DNA from 2 places in the Joostella sp. genome. Region 2 is predicted to be linked to the other one. Evidence: riboswitches for the same ligand, from Rfam matches in the RefSeq annotation. Region 2 holds a riboswitch; the other holds the start of a gene.

Region 1 (7,794 bases), on a different contig from region 2:
TTCTAAATGATGATCGTTTGCAAAATCAATTACATCTTGGATATTTGATGGAGCTGTTGAGTTTTTAATTTCATCTTTCCATTCAGAAGTAACGCCATCCTTAGCTAGCAATACTTTACGAGAATTTGCTACTGCAAAAATATTAATCTTTAATTTTTTACGCTCCTCGATATTTGCTGCGGAAGTAAGAACCTGATCTATTAAAGTTCCTCCTACTAATCCGTGACCAAAAATAGCGATGTTTATTTTTTTCGAGATATCGAAAATCTCACCATGAATTACATTCAATGCTTTATGAAGCTGTGATTTTTTCACAACTAAACTCACATTCTTTCCTGTAACTGTATTATTAAATAAAATAGGAATTACCTGATTCTTAATAAGAGCATTGTATGGTTTATGGAACGTACTAAGATCTTGACCGATGATAGATATTACAGAAACATCATCTACAACAGAAATCTTATTAACATCTTTAGAATAGAAGTCATTTTCAAACTCCTTCTCCAAAGAGATTATTGCTTCCGTAGCATCTTTTGCATTTACTACCACTCCAATTCCTCTTTCTGAAGAACCTTGAGAAATAATACTAACGCTAATATCTTTTCTTCCTAAAGCATTAAATATACGCGCATCGACTCCTGCTTTTCCTAACAAACCACGCCCTTCAAGATTTACTAGAGCTACATTTTCTAGTACAGAAAGTGATTTTATACCTTCTTTCTTTGGATTTGCAGTTATAAGTGTTCCTTTATTATCGTGATTAAAAGTATTTAATATTCTAAGCGGAATATTTTTTTCAATTAGAGGAATAATTGTTTTTGCATGTAAAATCGTAGCTCCAAAATTTGCTAACTCATTTGCTTCATTAAAAGACAATTCTTCAATTCTTTGAGCGCTAGGCACCAAATCTGGATTGGCTGTAAAAATACCATCTACATGAGTAAAACTTTGTAATTCTCCAGCATCTAAGAAATTTGCCAATAACGAAGCCGTATAATTACTTCCGTTTCTTCCTAATGTTGTGGTCTCATTGTTAACACTAGAACCTATAAAACCAGTTACAACATTTACCGTATCTCCATTATGAGCTGCAAAATGTTTAAGTACGTTTTCTTTGGATGCTTTTTCTAACGGCTGTGCATCACCAAACTTCTCATCTGTTTTTATAAGAGATCTTGAGTCGGTGAAATTAGCTTTAACTCCTTTCCCTTGGAGAATTTCAGTAATTAATTTTGCTGAAATCACTTCTCCTTGAGCCAACACCTCGTCTTTAATCTTAGTACTACAATCTCCCAATAGACTTACTCCTGAAAACAATTTTTCAAGTCGGTCAAATTCTACTGATAAATCTGCACTTTTATAAGCTTCCGTCTGATATTTTTTGAAAGCTTCAAATAGATGAGCATAATCTTGACCTGTAGCCGCAGTTTCCAAAATATTCTCCAACTCATTGGTTGCATTATTTCTAGCAGAAACTACAACTGTTATTTTCTCTCCTTCTTTTACCTTATTTTCTATGATTTCGATAACATTATTAATACCGTTGCCATTTGCCAAGGATTTCCCTCCAAATTTTAATACTTTCATTTTATTATCTTTCAAGGAAGACTCAAAAATTCCTCCTATTATTTTTTCTAATTGTTCATATTCTATTAAAAAAGCATCATGTCCGTGTACAGAAACTACTTCTCCATAACGCACACGATCACTAGATTGTGCTAATTGCTTATATGTTTCTCTATTTTCTTCAGCAGTAAAAAATAAATCAGAACTCACTCCTACAATATGCACATTGGCATCTATAGATTCTAAAATATCAAAGTGTTCTGAGCGATCTCGAGTAACATCTATTGTTTTTAGTAGTTGATTCATTAATTTATAAGCTGATAATTGAAAACGCTCTTGCAATTTTGCTCCATGATGCAACAACCAACTCTCCACATTAAACACCTGCAACTCTGCATTTGTAGTACGTTTGAAACGTGTTTTAAAAGATTCTGGCGTACGATAACAAAGCATGGCATGCATTCGTGCATCGTGCACAGGCTGCTTAGAGTTCACTAAGAATTGCTCTTGAATCTGGCAATTTGCAATAAGCCAATCCGTAGATTTCCAATCGGTTGCTACAGGAATAAAATGTTGAGTAATATCTGGTTTTAAAGCAGCCATTTCCCAAGCAATTCCACCTCCTAAAGAACCGCCAATAAGCGCATATAACTTAGTAATTTTTAAAGCCTCTAGTCCTTTCAAAAAAATACGTGCTATATCCCTAGCTACAAAGTCTTTGTAATTATCTATTACAAATCCATCATACCCATTTCCTGGAATATTAAATGCCAACACCGTATAATTATTGGTATCTATTGCCCTTCCGTCTCCAATTAAATCTTTCCACCAACCATTTACACCGCTAACATCAGAATTTCCGGTAAGCGCATGATTAACCATCACAATTGGCGCTGTATGCAATGCTCTTCCAAAGACCTGATAAGACAAGTCTATATCTTGTGTAACGCCGCTTAATGTGGTATACTTTTTTAATGAAATATGTAACAAATCGTTTTTCAACGTCTTAACTTTTTATATGTTGTAATGCTTGTTTTAAATCAGATTTTAAGTCTTCTAAATCTTCAAGACCCACAGAAATCCTGATCAAATCTGTTGTTACTCCCGCTGCAGCTTGTGCCGCTTCATCTAACTGCTGATGCGTTGTACTGGAAGGGTGAATAATCAATGATTTTGTATCCCCAATATTTGCCAATAAGGAGAATATCTCAGTATTGTCTGCTACTGTTTTGGCCGATTCAAAACCTCCTTTTACTCCAAAAGTAACCAATCCACTTTGTCCTTCAGGCAAGTATTTATCAGCTAATTTTTTATATTTATTATCTTCCAAACCTGGGTAATTCACCCAAGCTACTTCTTCTTGCTCTTGTAACCATTTTGCTAATGCCAATGCATTTTCACTATGTTTCTTGATACGTATTGACAAGGTTTCTAATCCTTGTAAAATCTGAAAAGCATTTAACGGACTCAATGCCGCTCCATGATCTCTTAGTCCTTCTATTCTTACTTTTGCAATAAAAGCAGCTTCTTTTAACGCATCGTGATAAATAAGACCGTGATAACTAGGGCAAGGCTCTGTAAATTCAGGAAATTTTCCGTTTGCCCAATTAAAAGTACCTGCATCTACAATGACTCCTCCCAAAGAGGTTCCATTTCCACAGATATATTTCGTTAAAGAATGAACAACAATATTCGCCCCATGCTCAATAGGTTTTACTAAATAAGAAGTAGCTACTGTGTTATCTACAATCAAAGGGACTTCTGCTTTTTTTGCTTCCTCAGAAATTGATTTGATATCTAATACATCCAATTTAGGATTTCCTAAGGATTCAATAAAAAAAGCACGAGTATTATCTTTTACAGCTGCAGCGAAATTACCTGCATCATCTGGATCTACAAATGTAGTTGTAATACCTAGTCTCGGCAGGGTGTTACTCAATAAATTATAAGTTCCTCCATAAAGGCTACTCGAAGCTACAATATGATCTCCAGCTTTTAACAGCACTAATAATGCTGTAGAAATAGCCGCAGTTCCTGAAGCAGTTACCACAGAAGCAATCCCTCCATCTAAAGCTGCAAGACGTTTTTCTAACACATCATTTGTTGGATTATTTAACCTTGTATAAATATATCCTGGCTGTGATAAGTTAAAAAGATTTGCAGCGTGATCTGCATTATTAAATACGTAAGAAGAGGTTTGATAAATAGGTACTGCTCTTGTTCCTCCGTTGGCTGTTACATCGTGACCTGCATGAAGTGCGTCAGTCGAAAATTTTTGTTTACTCATTTTTCTATATTTTTACAATTATATCCTAGCTGAATAATCAGCATATTATATGTTAACAAGAAAAGCGTAAACGCGTAAGAATTAAATTCTTGTTATCTATCCACAAATGTGGTAGAATGTAGCACCTTCTTTATAGATAAAGGGTTGCTAAGGCATCGACAGGTCTATTCCTTCCGCCTTTCTTGATAACACTATCAAATTATGTATGAACTTACCCACTTAGTGGGATTTTCTTAATATTTTTCCTTAAACTTTAAATTTAAGGCAATGAACTCAAAGATTCAGAAATTATTTTCGATTTTCCAAATCTAGCGTAAGAAATCTAATTATAATGAAAAAGTTTCTTTTACTTTATCTACAAAGTCTAACTTTTCCCATGTAAAAAGCTCAACTTCTCTTTCAATTCTACCATTGTAGGGAGATTCAAAAACTTTTGTAACTGTTTTTGGTTGTTTTCCCATATGACCATAAGCTGCAGATTCTAAATAAATAGGGTTACGCAGCTTCAATCGGTCTTCTATTGCAAAGGGACGCATATCAAATAACGCTGCCACTTTCTTAGCAATCTCTCCATCAGTTAAACCAACTTTAGAAGTTCCATAAGTATTTACAAAAATCGATGTAGGCTCTACTACTCCAATTGCATAACTTACTTGCACCAAAACCTCATCTGCAACTCCAGCTGCAACCAAGTTTTTAGCTATATGTCTAGCTGCATAAGCAGCACTTCTATCTACTTTGCTTGGGTCTTTTCCACTAAAAGCTCCTCCACCATGTGCACCTTTACCTCCGTAAGTATCTACAATAATTTTTCTTCCTGTAAGTCCACTATCACCATGAGGGCCACCAATTACAAACTTACCAGTTGGATTGATATAATATTTTATTTTATCATTAAATAACTCCTGTACATATGCTGGTAATTTCGCTACCACTCTTGGAATTAAAACCTCCAAGATGTCTTTCTTAATCTGATTTAGCATTTTCTCATCATCAGCATCAAACTGATCATGTTGTGTAGAAATAACTATGGTATCAATTCGCTGCGGAACATTATCATCTGAATACTCTATTGTAACTTGAGCTTTTGCATCTGGACGTAAATACGTGATTTCTTTCCCTTCTCTTCGAAGATCTGCTAGTGATAATAGCAACTTATGAGAAATATCTAACGCTAAAGGCATGTAGTTTTCAGTCTCGTTAGTAGCATAACCAAACATCATTCCTTGGTCTCCAGCTCCTTGTTCTTCCTTGGAAGCTCTATCTACCCCTTGGTTTATTTCTTGAGATTGCTCGTGAATTAAAGAGATAACACCACAAGAATCTCCACTAAATTGATAAGCTCCTTTTGTGTATCCTATTTTATTAATTACCTCTCTAGCAATAGACTGAACATCTAAATATGTAGCGCTCTTTACTTCTCCAGCAAGCACTACCTGCCCCGTTGTAACCAACGTTTCACAAGCCACTTTACTTTCTGGATCAAATGCTAAGAAATTATCTAGAAGTGCATCACTAATCTGATCTGCAATTTTATCTGGATGTCCTTCACTAACGGACTCGGATGTAAATAAATATGCCATAAAAATACTCTTTATAAACTATGTATTGAAGAAGAATTTTGACAGGCACGTCTAAAGGAGTTTTCACTGCTTTAGCTCTTTTTTTACGAGGTGGCAATCAGTCAAATCTTTCCTCAAAATTCTGGTACAAATGTAAGAATAAGATTGAAACTGAAAAATGTTTAACACTTTTTTATTTTTAGTTCTTTCTAATTTTCTGTTGTCCGCTTGTTTGGAAGTAGCTAGATTTTTCTACTAAAATAATAGTTAGCGTAATGAGCACTATTAATTAGTAGTTTATGAGTTTAAGCTTTTACAACATTAAATTTTATGTATTAAAGTAAAAGAAATTATTTTTCATCACACCATCATATCTTGTATCTTTACCGAAGTTTATAATTAACTTTAAAACAAAAATCCCATGCACGTTGCAATTGCAGGTAATATTGGCGCAGGAAAAACTACCTTAACAAGGCTCCTATCTAAACATTTTAATTGGGAACCCCATTTTGAAGACGTAGTAGATAATCCCTATTTAGATGATTTCTACACCCAAATGGAACGTTGGAGCTTCAACCTGCAAATCTATTTCTTAAATAGTCGATTTAGACAAATTCTTGAGATCCGTGAAAGCGGGAAGAAAATAATTCAGGATAGAACTATTTATGAAGATGCTTATATCTTTGCTCCCAATCTGCATTCTATGGGATTGATGACTAATAGAGATTTCAAAAATTATTCTTCGCTATTTAATTTGATGGAGAGTCTTGTACAATCTCCAGATTTATTAATTTATCTAAGAAGTTCTATTCCAAACTTAGTAAACCAAATTCATAAACGAGGAAGAGACTACGAAAATTCAATCTCCATAGATTACTTGAGTAGATTAAATGAACGTTATGAAGCTTTTATTCACGGATATGATAAAGGTAAATTACTGATTATAGATGTAGATAAATATAATTTTGTTGACAATCCTGAAGATTTAGGAGAGATTATTAATAAAATTGATGCTGAAATTAACGGATTGTTTGAGTAAAATATCTCTCCAAGAAAATATTAAAGCACTTTATATAATGCAAAAAGCGCTTGAGAAATCAGGCGCTTTTTATATTGAATTAATTCTTATGTTATTCCTCCTTTAAAGCTCTTACTTGCTTTTCAATTTCTTTGGGAGTTCCTTCTACTACAACTTCTGTTGTTACCAATTCTCCATTTACAGTTTTATGAGTTGTAATTACTGCCTTTGCAGTCTCTTGATCATCAGCTGTAACACGGATTTCTTTCTGAATAATTTCTTTCGAATTAGAGACCATTGCTTCTGAAGAGTGTCCGCCCAAAATAGGAGCAATTACCAACCCAATTAAACACGTCAATTTAATAAGAATATTCATTGATGGCCCTGAGGTATCTTTAAATGGATCTCCTACAGTATCTCCAGTAACTGCGGCCTTGTGAGCATCAGAACCTTTGTACGTCATTTCTCCATTGATTTCTATTCCTGCTTCAAAAGATTTTTTCGCATTATCCCAAGCACCACCAGCATTGTTTTGAAAGATTGCCCACATTACTCCAGAAACACAAACACCAGCCATGTAACCTCCAAGAGGCTCCGCTCCGAAAACTAGCCCTATAAGAATAGGAGTAACGATAGTTAGCAGTCCAGGCAACAACATTTCCTTTAATGCTGCTTTGGTAGATATTTCTACACATTTACCATAATCAGGTTTACCTGTACCCTCCAAAATCCCTGGAATTTCTCTAAACTGTCTTCGAACTTCCTGCACCATTTCCATGGCTGCTTTCCCTACAGACTTCATTGCTAATGCAGAAAAAACAACGGGTATCATTCCTCCAACAAAGAGTGCAGCCAATACATCCGCCTTAAAAATATTAATCCCATCGATACCTGTAAAAGTTACATAAGCTGCAAACAAAGCCAAAGAGGTCAATGCCGCCGAAGCAATTGCAAAACCTTTCCCAACAGCTGCGGTTGTATTCCCTACTGAATCTAAAATATCTGTACGCTCTCTTACTTCAGGCTCCAACTCACTCATTTCTGCAACACCCCCAGCATTATCTGCAATTGGTCCAAAAGCATCTATTGCTAACTGCATAGCTGTAGTAGCCATCATCGCAGAAGCAGCTATTGCTACTCCATAAAAACCTGCAAATTCATAAGATCCATAAATTGCAGCTGCGAATAATAAAACAGACCAAAAGGTAGACATCATACCTACCGCCAAACCAGCAATAATATTCGTCCCTGCCCCCGTAGAACTATTTTTTACAATATCCAATACTGGTTTTTTCCCTAAACTTGTATAATATGAAGTTACATAAGAGATAAGTGCTCCCACCGCTAACCCAATACAA
Region 2 (7,794 bases):
TTTTAAACTTTATATTCTACTATTTTTTAATTAGCAATACTTGGACTTAGCCACTTTGTAGCTTCTTCTACACTAATATTTCTACGTTCAGCATAATCGGCAACTTGGTCTTCTTTTATTTTCCCTAAACCGAAATATTTCCCTTTCGGATTTGCAAAATAATAACCTGAAACAGAAGATGCAGGCCACATAGCCAGGCTTTCTGTCAACTTAACTCCTATTCTATTTTCAACATCTAAAACTTTCCAAATAACCTTTTTCTCTAAATGATCTGGACAAGCTGGATACCCTGGTGCTGGTCGCATTCCTTTATAATTCTCCTTTATTAGATCTTCATTTGATAAAGATTCATCGGAAGCATATCCCCAGATTTCCTTACGAACACGCTCGTGAAGGTACTCTGCAAAAGCTTCAGCCAATCTATCTGCTAATGCCTTGATCATAATCGAATTATAATCATCTAAATCTCTGATATATTGAGCTGAAATTTCATCAACACCAAATCCTGTACTTACACAAAAAGCTCCCATATAATCCTGCTTCCCTGTTGTTTTAGGTGCTATAAAGTCTGCTAATGCTATATTTGGTGCTCCTTTAGTTTTTTCTGATTGCTGACGAAGTGTTAAGAATTTATCTAACTCATTTCCATTTTCATCATACAGTTGGATATCATCATCGTTAACTTGATTAGCTGGAAAAATTCCAAGAATACCTTTGGCTGTAAGCCATTTCTCATTAATAATCTTATCCAACATTTCTGTTGCTTCATCAAAAAGTTTTGATGCTGCTGCTCCTACAACTTCATCCGTTAAAATATCTGGATATTTACCATGTAACTCCCATGATCTAAAAAATGGAGTCCAATCTATATAATCTCTTAGCTCCCCTAAATCAACCGACACCTCTTTTACACCTAAAAAATTAGGTTTTGGAGCAGTAAACTCATCCCAATCTAATTTTATCTTATTCTTTCGAGCATCTGCTATACTTAGATAATTCTTCACACGAGCTCTATTTAAGAAACCTTCGCGTAATTTATCATATTCCGCTCTCAAAGAAACGCCATAAGCCTCCTTAAGTTTAGGGTTAATAAGACTTCCAGCTACATTTACCGCCCTAGAAGCATCATTTACATGAACTACCGTTTTAGAGTATTCCGGAGCAATTTTAACTGCCGTATGTGCTCTAGAAGTTGTAGCTCCCCCTATCATTATAGGAATACTTAAGTTTATTTTTTCTAACTCTTTAGCCAAATAAACCATCTCATCTAAAGACGGTGTTATTAAACCACTAAGACCTATTATGTCTACTTCTTCATCTATCGCTGCTTGAATTATTTTTTCTGGTGGAACCATCACTCCAAGATCTACAATCTCATAATTATTACATCCTAAGACAACACTTACAATATTTTTTCCGATATCATGCACATCTCCCTTTACGGTTGCCATCAATACTTTTCCTGCTGAACGAGAATTTTCATCTTTTTGCGCTTCAATAAATGGCAATAAATACGCTACCGCCTTTTTCATAACACGAGCAGATTTTACCACTTGAGGAAGGAACATTTTTCCACTTCCAAAGAGATCTCCCACTACATTCATACCATTCATCAAGTAGTTTTCAATAACTTCTATTGGTTTATCTACTACCTGTCTAGCTTCCTCTGCATCTTCTTCAGCAAATTCTAACACTCCCTTTACCAAAGAATGCGTAATTCTCTCTTGCAATGTTCCATTTCTCCATTCTTGAGCTAGCTTTTCATTAGCTTTTGTATTTCCTTTTACTGTTTCAGCAAAATCCAATAAACGCTCTGTTGCATCGTCCCTTCTGTCTAATAAAACGTCTTCAACATATTCTAAAAGGTCTTTTGGAATCTGATCATAAACTTCCAACATCTCAGGATTTACAATTCCCATTGTCATTCCATGTTGAATCCCATGATATAAAAAAGCAGCATTCATCGCCTCTCTCACAGTGTTATTTCCACGGAAAGAAAATGAAACATTACTAACCCCTCCACTAACATGTGCATGTGGTAAATTCTCTCGAATCCATTTTGTGGCTCTAAAAAAATCAACTGCATTCTGGCGATGTTCTTCCATCCCCGTTCCTACTGGGAAAATATTAGGATCGAAAATAATATCTTGAGGATTAAAGCCAATCTTATTTACTAATGTATCATAAGAACGCTTACAAATTTCAATCCGTCTTTCATAAGAATCTGCCTGCCCAACCTCATCAAAAGCCATCACAATTACAGCTGCTCCATAACGCTTTACAAGTTTTGCGTGCTGTAGAAACTGCTCCTCACCCTCTTTTAAACTAATAGAGTTTACGACACCTTTACCTTGCACCACTTTTAATCCAGCTTCGATGATCTCCCATTTCGAGCTATCTATCATTACTGGCACACGAGCAATATCTGGCTCTGCTGCAATAAGATTCAAGAATCTTGTCATGGCATATTTACCATCCAACATTCCTTCATCCATATTCACATCTATAATCTGAGCTCCTCCCTCTACTTGGGCACGGGCAACTTCAAGCGCCTCATCGTAATTCTCTTCTTTAATTAATCGAAGAAATTTACGTGATCCCGTTACATTAGTACGTTCCCCAACATTAACAAAATTTGTATTTTCATCTACAATAAGAGGTTCCAGTCCCGATAAAACTAAGGGAATTCTCCCTTGCTCTTCGTTTTCTGATTGTTGGTTACTAGTCTCCATCCCTTTCATAATTTATTTAATAATTCATAAAAACCATTCATTAGCGTCTATAGCAAAACGGTTTTAATTACTTCTTATTTATAATATTCCAATTAAAAGCCATCTAAATTTAATAGGTAGCTAGTGCTTTTCTAGGTTTATATTCCTTAGCAATAGTTGCCAATAGACTGATATGATCTGGCGTTGTACCACAACATCCTCCGATAATATTTACAACATTCTCTTCTAAATACGTTCTAACAAGTGCTTGCATCTCTTCCGCAGTTTGATCATACTCTCCAAAGTGATTTGGCAAACCTGCATTTGGATATGCAGAAATATAGAATGGTGATTTTTGTGACAACCTTTTTACATAAGGTAACAATTGATCTGCTCCTAAAGCGCAATTAAAACCAACACTTAATAAAGGAACATGAGAAATACTTATTAAAAAAGCCTCTGCTGTTTGCCCTGAAAGTGTTCTCCCAGAAGCATCTGTGATAGTACCACTTACCATTACTGGAATATCAACTCCCTTTTCTTCTTTTACCTCTTCTATTGCAAATAAGGCTGCCTTTGCATTAAGCGTATCAAAAATAGTTTCTACCAAAAGTACATCTACCCCACCATCGATTAATGCTTCTGCTTGTAGTTTATAAGCAATTCGCAACTCGTCAAAAGTAACTGCACGGTAACCAGGGTCATTTACATCTGGAGACATACTGGCTGTCCTATTTGTAGGTCCCATGGCACCTGCTACAAAACGAGGTTTATTAGGTTCTTTAGCTGTAAACTCATCTGCTACTTTCTTAGCTATCTTAGCTGATTCGAAATTTAATTCATAAACAATATCTTCCAAATGATAATCTTCCATTGCGATGGTAGTACCAGAAAAAGTATTTGTTTCCACTATATCTGCTCCAGCTTCATAATATTTTGCATGAACATCTGCTATAGCTTGCGGTTGTGTAAGAGACAACAAATCATTATTTCCTTGCAACGGATGTTCAAAATCTTTAAAACGTTCTCCTCGAAAGTCCTCTTCAGTAAATTTATAGCGCTGTAACATAGTTCCCATTGCTCCATCTAGCACTAAGATTCGTTGTTCGAGTTCTTTTCTAATATCCTTCATTTTATTCTACTTAAAATAGTAATAACTATAATCGTTTATTCGCTCAAAAGACGGTAGTAATATCTGTTGTATGTATCAAGAAAGGGTGAAGTAAAAAAGGAAATCTTTTTTGTTATCTGTCCACGAAAAATACGTGGTAGAACGTAGCACCTTCTTAATACATTTTATCGTTTGTAAAAATATACAAAGGGTTGCTAAGGCTTCTGCGGGTCTAATCCCTACACCTTTCTTGATAACGTTCAGTAAAACTATGAACAATTGAAATGCAAATATAACTTACATTTTACTGTTAAACAAATGCATATTGTTTAATTTCTGATGAAAAGAATTGCTCTAAAAAACAAAAGGCAAACCTACATTTTATAATGGATTTGCCTTTTGAATAATCTTATATAAATAGTATTAAACAATACTTTTAATAACTTCTTTTTTAGCTTCTTTTTTTGTTCCATCAAAACCTTGAACTCCTCCAACCGTTGTATATTTCATTACATACTTTTTATCTGGAAAAATACGTTGGTAAGCACTTTGGCACATTACTGCTGCTTCATGGAAACCAGAAAGAATCAATTTTAATTTTCCTGGATATGTATTTACATCGCCTATTGCATAAACGCCAGGAATATTGGTAGCATAATCATACGCATTATTAACTTTTATAGCATTCTTTTCGATTTCTAAGCCCCAATTTGCAATAGGTCCTAATTTTGGTGACAATCCAAATAATGGAATAAAATTATCTACTTCCACATGAGATTCCCCATTTTTTAAATGCTTTACCGTAAGCGCTTCTAGTTTATCTTCTCCGTGTAGCGCTGTAACTTCTGCCTCTGTAATAAGTTCAATCTTACCCTTTTTAGAAAGTTCTGCTACCTTTTCAACAGAATCCAACGCTCCTCTAAATTCATTTCTACGGTGAACTAAATAAACTTCTGAAGCTACATCAGCTAAGAAAATAGACCAATCTAAGGCAGAATCTCCACCTCCAGCAATCAATACTTTTTTATCACGATATACTTCTGGATCTTTTATGATATAAGAAACTCCATTATCTTCAAACTTATCAATGTTTTCTAATTGTGGTTTTCTAGGCTCAAAACTTCCTAGACCTCCAGCAATTACAACAACAGGAGCATGATGTTTTGTCCCCTTATTTGTAGTAACAATAAAGCTTTCGTCTTCTAATTTCTCGATCGTTTCTGCTCTTTCCCCTAGTGTATATGTAGGCTCAAAAGATTTAATCTGCTCTAAAAGATTGGTTACAAGATCGCCAGCCAATACTTCTGGAAAACCTGGGATATCATAAATAGGTTTTTTAGGATAGATCTCAAAACACTGCCCTCCTGGCTGTGGCAAAGCATCAATTAAATGACACTTCAGCTTTAATAAACCTGCTTCAAAAACCGTAAATAATCCCGTTGGCCCTGCTCCTATTATTAGTATATCTGTTTTAATCATATAAAAATTCTAATGCTTAACAAGTAAAACTTATTAAGACTTATTATAAATAATGCAAATGTATTTTATAAGAAGCTAATCAAACCTACGTGATACGGAACTATATGTACGCAAAACGGAGGAAAACCGAGAAGCTATAAATAAAAGTGCTACTGAAGTTTATTCAATTTAAACAATACTGATTTATCTTTTTCTAATTCAGATTGGTAACACATAGACAATTCAAAAACCATAAAATCCTCCACTTTAAACAAAGAAAGGTTTATAGCGTCCAACAAAGACAGAACATCCTCATAGCTTTGTATTGAAAACACCAAGATCATCCTACCGCCATTACAAACTTTATAAAACACTTCGTTTATATAATCTGTTAACTGACTCCTATCTATCCTTGGATTAATGCTCAATATTCTATGAAAGAACTGATTGACGTATGGAATGTCATTATTCTCGAAGCAACTAAAAATAGCCTTCCTTTTAGATATGTATTCCTTATAAACAACAGCAGCTTTATTTACAAAATTAATGGAGGAATCTAGTGCAAAATAGCTAACACTAGCATCTTCTAAAATAAAAGATGTTAAAGGATTGATTCCAAAATAAAGATCCAAGACTCTTACTTTAGGTCTTAATTCTAATGACTTAACTATTAATTCAATGAATTTATCATAAGTGATATTATTCAATTGCATTCCTACTGAGCTAGAAACATTTACATAAAATTCATCCACACTATCACGCCGGTTTTCTAATTTATTCATCCCCCAAACCATTATTAATTAATAAAAAAATCCATTATACTTATTTAGATTAAGTTTAAATAAGTACTTTTGAATTTCAAAAATAACTATTTGAATCTAGCTTAAACCTACGCTATAGGGAATAAAACCTACGTGATAAGAAATAATGGAGAAACTTAAAATTAACAAGAACACCAACAAGGCTACAGAGTTTAATTTCGGGAAAACAACAATAAAAGTAGATAACTATAGCACCATTGAAGCAAACACTGTCTTTGATGAAGAGGATATTAAGGGATGGTACAAAGAGGCTATTTATAATGAATTCAAAATAGGGTATGGAGAACTATCTACTAATAAAAATGCATCACTTACTTGCAATTATTATGATAAAATAATTGAGATGATATTCTCTGTTGATGGTAGCGCATCAATGAAGTACAATGGATCTACACAAGTTCATGACTTTCAAAAAAACACTCATACCGTTCTTCACTGTAAAAATAACTACACAGAGATCACATTTAAAGATACCTATTCTACATTTGTTCTGATTCAATTAAATGCATCTTTTTTTGAAGACTTAATTCCTTCTGAATCGACATTCAATGACTTTAAATCTATCATTAGTGAAAGTCTAACTGGATGCATTAAAAACGTAAATAATACAATAAGTCCTAAAATGAAGCTTATCATTGAAGAATTAAAAACCTCTTCTCTAGAAGGCCCTTATCGTAAGCTATTTATACACTCTAAAGTGCTTGAGTTATTACTCTTACAATTAGATCAATATAAAACTTCAGAAGCAAGCTCCACACTTTCTGAAAATGAGATTGTAAAAATTAATAATGCAAAAGAATACTTATTAAAAAATTATAAGAAACCAATAACCATCCAAAAATTAGCAAAAGCTGTCGGAACTAATGAATTCACTTTAAAAAAAGGGTTTAAAGTAATATTTGGAGAAACTGTATTTAGTTGTATCAGTAATTTAAGGATGAATAAAGCCAAGCAATTACTGTTAAATAATAATTTATCAATTAGCCAAGTATCAGAAATCATAGGGTACAAAAATCCACAACATTTCTCTACAGCTTTTAAGAAAAAGTTTGGATATGTTCCTAGCAAGCTTAAAAAATAAGCTGCTAATTTATACCATGATAAGCTGCTAATGTCATCCCTAAAACTAAAACACAGGAAAAGAAAATACCAATTGTATTAGCTAAGAAGGCTGTTTTATATGGCATTCTAAATAAATAAGCAGCAATTGAGCCTGCATATACTCCAGAGCCAGGTATTGGAAGCATTACAAAGATTAGAATCCCATAAAAGCCGTATTTAGAAATACCACTTCCTGCTCCAGTTTTAACTCTGCGCGCCACTTTAATAGCACTTCTTTTATAAAAGTTCCAACGCAACAAATGCTTGTTTAAATAATCAAGAAAGAACGTCATAATTGGAAATACGAGAACATTGGCTAAAAAGCAACAAATAAAGGTCACATAGATGTTGGCATCTTTAAAGATAGCATAAGGTATACCAACTTTGGCTTCACCAAAGGGCGATATACTCCACAACATAGCAATTATTATATCTGTAATCACTCTTCTTTTTTATTTAAATTTTATAGCCTTCAAATAAACAATTTATTTCTTTTATTTTGAACGTATAAATGTAAAGAAACTTACAATCATTCTTTAGAAAAGCACACCAATTAAATCTTCAATTTAGTCTTAAAAGCAAAAAGCTCCAC

Evidence for each region. Region 2 has a riboswitch for S-adenosylmethionine ahead of ACN0TY_RS11075 (homocysteine S-methyltransferase family protein). Riboswitches for the same ligand answer to the same signal wherever they lie in the genome.
Region 1: it holds a riboswitch for S-adenosylmethionine, as region 2 does, so the genes downstream of both, ACN0TY_RS14670 (O-acetylhomoserine aminocarboxypropyltransferase/cysteine synthase family protein) here and ACN0TY_RS11075 (homocysteine S-methyltransferase family protein) in region 2, are expected to answer to the same signal.

Annotation. Positions count from the first base shown of each region.
Region 1 covers NZ_JBLXAF010000010.1:6,149-13,942, forward strand. Annotated here, with positions in the region: gene thrA (bifunctional aspartate kinase/homoserine dehydrogenase I) at 1-2,571, opposite strand, end outside; gene ACN0TY_RS14670 (O-acetylhomoserine aminocarboxypropyltransferase/cysteine synthase family protein) at 2,576-3,856, opposite strand; SAM riboswitch class I at 3,946-4,048, opposite strand; gene metK (methionine adenosyltransferase) at 4,183-5,439, opposite strand; gene ACN0TY_RS14680 (deoxynucleoside kinase) at 5,840-6,457, shown strand; gene ACN0TY_RS14685 (sodium-translocating pyrophosphatase) at 6,549-7,794, opposite strand, start outside.
Region 2 covers NZ_JBLXAF010000006.1:19,632-27,425, reverse strand. Annotated here, with positions in the region: gene metH (methionine synthase) at 27-2,741, opposite strand; gene ACN0TY_RS11075 (homocysteine S-methyltransferase family protein) at 2,842-3,843, opposite strand; SAM riboswitch class I at 3,953-4,082, opposite strand; gene ACN0TY_RS11070 (NAD(P)/FAD-dependent oxidoreductase) at 4,246-5,301, opposite strand; gene ACN0TY_RS11065 (hypothetical protein) at 5,451-6,062, opposite strand; gene ACN0TY_RS11060 (helix-turn-helix transcriptional regulator) at 6,208-7,182, shown strand; gene ACN0TY_RS11055 (COG2426 family protein) at 7,187-7,645, opposite strand.